Regions from separate parts of the Stenotrophomonas sp. 107298_Sma genome, predicted to be linked through region 3. Evidence: predicted binding sites of a transcription regulator. Region 3 holds the regulator's gene; each other region holds the start of a gene.
What was found. Region 3 encodes FliA, which starts transcription of late flagellar genes. Its sites were predicted from a motif close to TAAAGTTTNNCNNNCNNNGGCCGATAA; they were not measured.
Positions count from the first base shown of each region.

Region 1 (2,262 bases), 2.0 Mb from region 3:
TTCCAGGGCGCGGCTGCGCCATTCCACCGCGACACCAAGGAAATGGCCCTCGTCGATGATGGCGTTGGCGATCAACTGGTAGCGCACGCCGGCGTGGCCGATCTCGCGCTCCTCGCGCTGGCGCACGCCGGCCAGGCTGGCCAGCGCCGGGTGCAGGCGCACCGCGTCACCGCCCACCAGGTCTTCGGCCTGCAGATCCAGCAGCTGCAGCAGCGCAGGGTTGGCATACGCCACCTGGCCTTCGGCATCGACCACCATCAAGCCGGTCTGTGCGCTGTCCAAGGCCTGTCGCACGCGGGTATTGCCGCGCGCTACCGCACGCTCGGTTTCGATACGCGCGCGCAGGCGCTGCTGCATGTGGACCAGGCGCTGGGCCAGCTGGCCGATCTCGTCGTTGGCGTTGTACACACGCAGCGTGGTGTCCAGGCGGTCCTCGGCAATGTCGCTGGCGAAGCGCAGGGTGTCCTGGATCGGCTGGCGTACCGCGCGCAGCACCAGTATCAGGCTGGTGATCAGCACACCGGCGACCAGCAGCAGGGTCACTGCGAACAGCACGCTCATGGTGCGTGCACCGGCCTGCTGGCGCGCCTGTGCCTTGCCCAGCGCGGCGACCTGGGCCTGCTGGAAGGCGCTCAGCGCCGGTGCGACGCTGGCCGCGGTGTCCAGCAGCGACTGTGCTTCCACATCCAGGCCAACGCGGGCGGCGGTATAGCCCAGCAACGCGACCTGATAGGCCTCCATGCCGTTGCGAAGGGCATCCTGCGCATCGGTCGGCAGGCCCACCAGCCCGAGATCGAATGGCAGTTTCTCTTCGCTCGCACGGTCGGCATGGGTGGAGTCGCCATCGAGCAGCAGCAGTGCTTCCTGTCGGCGCATCTTCTGCAGGGACAGCGCCAACGACGGCCGCTGCAGCGCATCCACCTGCGCCTGCAGGGTGTCAGCGGCCTGCTGCAGCTGCGCGGCAAGGCCGGCATCGCCACGACCCATCTCATCGACGCGTTCGAACAGGGCGGCCACACCCTGCGAGAACGCGCCGGCGGCTTCGGTCAGCGCCCGCAGCGCCTTGCGCCGTCCGGCGTCCATCGGCATCGCGCGAAGCGCCTGCAGATCGGCCTGCAGCGCCTTCTGCGTCGCCAGCAGCTGCGCGCGGTCGGCATCATCGAAACTGCGTGCATACTGGGTCTGCAGACGACGCGCCTCGGCCACCCGCGTGGCCAGGCTCGCGGCCAGATCGCTGCCGTGCTGGTAGCTGGCCTGGCTGCGCGCTGCCTGCGTGCTGGCATGGCCGGTCCACGCGTAGACGGCGGCAATCGCGATCAGGCCCAGGCCACAGACCCACAGGGTCGCCTTGAGCTTGTTGGCCACGCTGAGCCGGTGCGGCTGCAGCCACAGCAGCAGGCCGGGGGACGCCGAGCGCAAAGCGGCAAGCCGCATGCGCAGGGACCGGAGGTGGGGGACAACGGCCGACATGACAGACTCCAGGCGGAAGGACGCACCTGTATCGGCTGGATATGGGGCAACTTTAGGTTTTTTTTGGTTCAGTCCCACCGTTTGCTGGCGGACGCGGCCTTTGTACCCGGCATAGGCGACGGGGGGATGACACCCGCGCAGTGCTTGACCTCAACCCCGGTTGGGGGAACACAGTGGACCTCCCTCCCCCGACCGGTGGCCGCATGACGACGCTCGATGTCCCCCGCTACCTGCAGCGCCTGCAGTTGGATGCACCGCCACCGCCAACGCTGGCTGGCCTGACCCTGCTGCAGCAGCGCCACAACGCGCTGCTGCCATTCGAAACCCTCAGCTGCCTGCTGCGCGATGCAGTGCCGATCGACCTGGACAGCGTGCAGCGCAAACTGCTCGATGAACGTCGTGGCGGCTACTGCTTCGAACTCAACGGCGGCCTGCTGGCGCTGCTGCAGGCGCTGGGCTTCGATGCGCAGCCGCTGAGCGCGCGCGTTCTACTGGCGGCACGGGACGGCGAGCTCACGGCGCGCACCCACCTGCTGCTGCGCGTGCACGTAGACGGTGACGAATGGCTTGTGGACGCCGGCTTCGGCAGCCTGACCCCGACCGTACCTCTGCGCCTGCAGGGTGCGCAGCCGCAGGCAACGCCGCACGAACGCTATCTGCTGCAGCGGCTGCCCGGCGACGGAGACTTCGTGCTCTCCGCCGAGTCCAGCGATGGTTGGCGGGCGATGTATCGCTTCGACCTGCAGTCACCGGCCCCGATCGACAACGTGGTGGGCAACTGGTACGTGTGCA
Region 1 is NZ_CM151094.1:4,204,571-4,206,832, forward strand. Features, by position in the region: gene ACZK2G_RS19470 (methyl-accepting chemotaxis protein) at 1-1,470, opposite strand, end outside; gene ACZK2G_RS19475 (arylamine N-acetyltransferase family protein) at 1,674-2,262, shown strand, end outside.
Region 1: ACZK2G_RS19470 (methyl-accepting chemotaxis protein) is a predicted target of FliA. The motif match lies at 1,499-1,525, and genes of this name have one in related genera.

Region 2 (2,262 bases), 800 kb from region 3:
GCCTTCTCGCCGGGCAATGGATCCATGTCCACCGACAGGTCGCCACGCGCGTAGTGCTTCATCACCTCGATCAAGCGGTTCTGCACCTGCACGTGCGAGCCGACCAGCGCATTGGTCTCGTGCACCATGCGCCCGTAGTCGCCGGGGAACGCGCTTTCATCCATGCGGTAGCTGAGGCTGCCGGCATCGTGCTGGCGGGCCAGCTCGCCCTGTGCCGCCATCACCGACTGCAACTGTGCCTGCATGCGCTGCATCGACTTCAGCAGCTGGGTCACCTCGTCATTGCCGGTGGCGTCGATGCTGCTGTCCAGACGGCCATTGGCGATGCCATCGGCCAGCTTCACCGCTCCTTCCAGCGGGCGGGTCAGGCTGCGGGTGATCGCCCAGGCCGCCAACGTGCCCAGCAACAGGCTCAGTGCCCCGAACGCGATCGATAGCGTGCCGGTCCACGATTCTGTTGCGCGGTACTCTTCGCGGCTGCGTTCGGTCAGCGTTTCCTGATGGCGCAGCAGGGCCGAAATGGATTCATTCCAGGCCGTTGCCAATCCGTGCTCGGCCAGCAGCTCCTTCGCTGCGCCATCAAAATCCCCGGACTTCATGCGCTCATGCAGTTGCTGGGTTGACGCATCGGTGGCCTTGCGGGCGGCCTCGATGCGTGCAACCAGGGTGTCGCCGGTAGCATCACGCGGAATCTTGATGTACTTGGCCCAGATACCGTCATAGGTCCGCGACAACTCCTGGGCACGCTGGTAATCCTTGTCGAACTCGTCACCACGCTTGATCACCATCAGGCGGCGATGCATCAGCACTGCGTTGTTGGTATCAAGCATGTCATTCAACAAACGCATCTTCACCATGTTGACGTCCACCACTTTCTCGAACTGGGCGGACTTCAGGTGATTTCCATACAGCACGAGGCCGACGATGGCCATGATGAACAGCAGCAGCAGACCGAAGCCGGCGCCAAGCCGGGATCCCACACGGAGATTACGTAAGGCAAGCATCTCAATTCCCTTGATCGTGGCCGTACGTTCGATGGCGGCGCAGCGACGGGAAACTTTACGGGACTTTATATATGGACCGATCCAAATACATGAAACTGTGCAGGTAGTCAGAAAATAAACAAGCGGATAATGGCGCCATATCATTTATCGAATACCGCTGACACGCCAGCGCCCGATGAAAATCACATGGATTTAACGCCATAATCACGCCAGGCCCTGTGCACGATGATCCTGGATTATCTGCACATGACAGAACTGTCCCGGACCGGGCATGTCATGACATGGCGACGCCCGGGACGGCTACAGTCGGCAGATGACCCGGATCCTGCACATCGAAGGCGCGTCCATCAACGACATCGCCAGTCTCTACGTGGAAATCAATCGCGTGTTCATGGCCGACGAAGACTGGCAGCTGGGACCCAGCCTGGACGCGTTGAATGATCTGCTGTGGGGTGGCTACGGCGCTCTCGCTGGTCATGCCTCCACCACGGTTGTGTGGCGCGACATCGAGCACAGCCGCGAAGCACTGGGCCGCAGGACCACCCAGGCCTGGCCGCAGTCAAAACTCGATCAGGCCGGCACCTTCAACACCGCGGTGATCGCCGACCAGCTGGCGGCGCTGCAACAGGGCCAGGGACAGACCTACTTCGAGATCGTGATGGAGATCTTCAACGGCCACCCGCAGGTCACGCTGGTCCCCGCCTGAGCACGCACCAACCACAGCGTGTTCGCCTCAGAGCTTGGCCAGGGCCTCACCCAGCCGCTTCGGGAACGCGACCTCGCTGGCCAGATGCCACGCGCGCGCATCCGCGCCCAAACGGCTCCACTCCAGCGCATCCATCGCCAAGGCACGCTCGATGGCCTGTTCCAGCGCCGCCTCGTCCACGTGCCAGGTCCTGGACAAGTGGCAGGGCTGGCCCTCATGGGCAGCAACGAGGATGCCACGACTGTCGTCGATCATCTGGTTCATCGGCGCGCCATCGCAGGTGATCACCACCGCCGCACAGCTCATCGCCTCCACCAGGTAGTGGCCCCAGCCTTCCGTCTGCGACAGGCACAGGTGGAACGCATGTTCGTTCTGCAGGCGCTGCACTTCCTCATCGGGCAGGCGCTCGCGGACGATCCGCAGGTTCGCGGCACCGCCCTCGTCCTCGTCCGAAGGACCACTCCGCAGGACGGTCAGCAACGGCCACTCCGGATGGCGCTTCCAGACCTCGACCAGCGTTGCCGTGCCCTTCATGCGACTGGTACCAGCTGC
Region 2 is NZ_CM151094.1:1,373,271-1,375,532, reverse strand. Features, by position in the region: gene ACZK2G_RS06470 (methyl-accepting chemotaxis protein) at 1-1,004, opposite strand, end outside; gene ACZK2G_RS06465 (barstar family protein) at 1,318-1,710, shown strand; gene ACZK2G_RS06460 (glycosyltransferase family protein) at 1,738-2,262, opposite strand, start outside.
Region 2: ACZK2G_RS06470 (methyl-accepting chemotaxis protein) is a predicted target of FliA. The motif match lies at 1,036-1,062, and genes of this name have one in related genera.

Region 3 (2,262 bases):
CGCTGTCGGCCACCCGCAGCGAGCCGCTCGGCCCTGTGCGCACCATTGCGGTCACTGGCGGCAAGGGCGGCGTGGGCAAGACGAATGTGTCCGCCAACCTGGCCGTGGCGCTGGCCGGCATGGGCAAGCGCACGCTGCTGCTGGACGCCGACCTCGGCCTGGCCAACATCGACGTGATCCTGGGACTGAACCCCACCTTTACCCTGGCCGACTTGGTCGCCGGCCGCTGCTCGCTGGATGACGTCATCGTCGAAGGCCCGAACGGCGTGCTGGTGGTCCCGGCCGCGTCCGGCCGCCGCCACATGGCCGAGCTGGCCCCGGCCGAGCACGTCGGCCTGGTCAACGTGTTCTCCGAGCTGGAACGCGAGCTGGACATCATGGTGGTGGACACCGCCGCCGGCATCAACGATGGCGTACTGACCTTCTGCCAGGCCGCACAGGACACCGTGGTGGTGGTCTGTGACGAGCCGGCCTCGATCACCGACGCCTACGCACTGATCAAGGTGCTGTCGCGCGAGCGTGGCGTGGACCGCGTCCAGGTGGTGGCCAACATGGTGCGCGACCCCAACGAGGGCCGCGTGCTGTACGAAAAGCTGACCCGTGTCTGCGAGAAGTTCCTCGCCGATGTCTCGCTGAACTACCTCGGCTGCGTTCCGCAGGACGATTGGCTGCGCCTGTCGGTGCAGCGCCAGCAGCCAGTGGTGAAGGCCTATCCGTCCAGCCCGGCCGCGCTGGCGATCACCGAGATCGCGCGCCGTACCGCGCGCTGGCAGGCGCCGACCGAACCGCGTGGCGGCGTCGAATTCTTCCTCGAACGCATCCTCAAGCAGCGTGGGGTGACGGCATGAAAGGCGCAGCCCAGTACAGGGAAGTGCAGCGCTCGGCGGCGAACGAAGTCATCGCCCAGCATTCGGACTTGGTGCGGCGCATCGCCCACCACCTGGCCGCGCGCCTGCCAGCCAGCGTCGAGGTCGACGACCTGATCCAGGCCGGCATGATGGGCCTGATCGAAGCCTCGCGCAGCTACGACGCCGACCAGGGCGCCTCGTTCGAGACCTATGCGTCGATCCGCATCCGCGGCTCGATGATCGACGAGATCCGCCGTGGCGACTGGGTGCCCCGCTCAGTGCACCGCCGCGCTCGTGATGCCGCCGCCACCATCCGCCGCCTGGAGCAGAGCAGCGGCCGCGCCGCCAGCGCCACCGAAGTGGCCGCGGCGATGGAAATGCCGCTGCCCGAATACCTGCGGTTGATGGAAGACGCCGCACGTGGCCAGGTGCTGAGCCTGGAGTCGCGCATCGAAGACCAGGGCGAGCTGGACACCGTCACCCAGGGCGGCCCGACCCCGCAGCAGGTACTGGAACGCGGCGAGTTCGGCCGCGAGCTGGGCAAGGCGATCGGCCACCTGCCCGAGCGCGAGCAGCTGGTGCTGTCGCTCTACTACGAGCAGGAGCTGAACCTGAAGGAGATCGGCGCGGTGCTTGGCGTAAGTGAATCGCGGGTCTGCCAGATCCACGGCCAGGCAGTGCTGCGCCTGCGTGGTCGACTGAAGATTTTCGAGGCGGCGGACGCCGGCCTCGAAGAATGAACATGCCCGAGGCGGCTGCCCCCGGCCGCCCGGACTGAACAACAAAGGAACTCTGCTTTGAACAAGAACATGCGCATCCTGATCGTCGACGACTTCTCGACCATGCGTCGGATCGTCAAGAACCTGCTGGGCGATCTGGGCTTCACCAATACCGCCGAAGCCGAGGACGGGCATGCCGCGCTGTCGCTGCTGCAGAGCCAGCCGTTCGATTTCGTGGTCACCGACTGGAACATGCCGGTGATGACCGGCATCGAACTGCTCAAGGCGATCCGCGCCGATGCCAAGCTGAAGACACTGCCGGTGCTGATGGTGACGGCCGAAGCCAAGCGCGAGCAGATCATCGAAGCCGCCCAGAGCGGCGTGAACGGCTACATCATCAAGCCGTTCACCGCGCAGACCCTGGAAGAGAAGCTCGGCAAGATCTTCGAACGCCTGGCGGCCAGCGCCTGATGGATACCACGGTCGACAGGAACGCCCTCGCCCTGCGCCTTCAGGAAGCCCTGGACGCACTCGAGTCCGGTGACGAAGCCGCGTGGCGGCAGCGCATCGACGGGCTGGTCGCACTGCGCACGCAGCCGATGATGAGCGGCCTTTCGCGGCTGGCCCGCGAGCTGGGACAGGCGCTGGGTGAGCTGCCGACCGTGCCTGACGAAGCCGGCGAACTGGACGACGCC
Region 3 is NZ_CM151094.1:2,171,190-2,173,451, reverse strand. Features, by position in the region: gene ACZK2G_RS10125 (MinD/ParA family ATP-binding protein) at 1-848, shown strand, start outside; gene ACZK2G_RS10120 (RNA polymerase sigma factor FliA) at 845-1,588, shown strand; gene cheY (chemotaxis response regulator CheY) at 1,646-2,038, shown strand; gene ACZK2G_RS10110 (protein phosphatase CheZ) at 2,038-2,262, shown strand, end outside.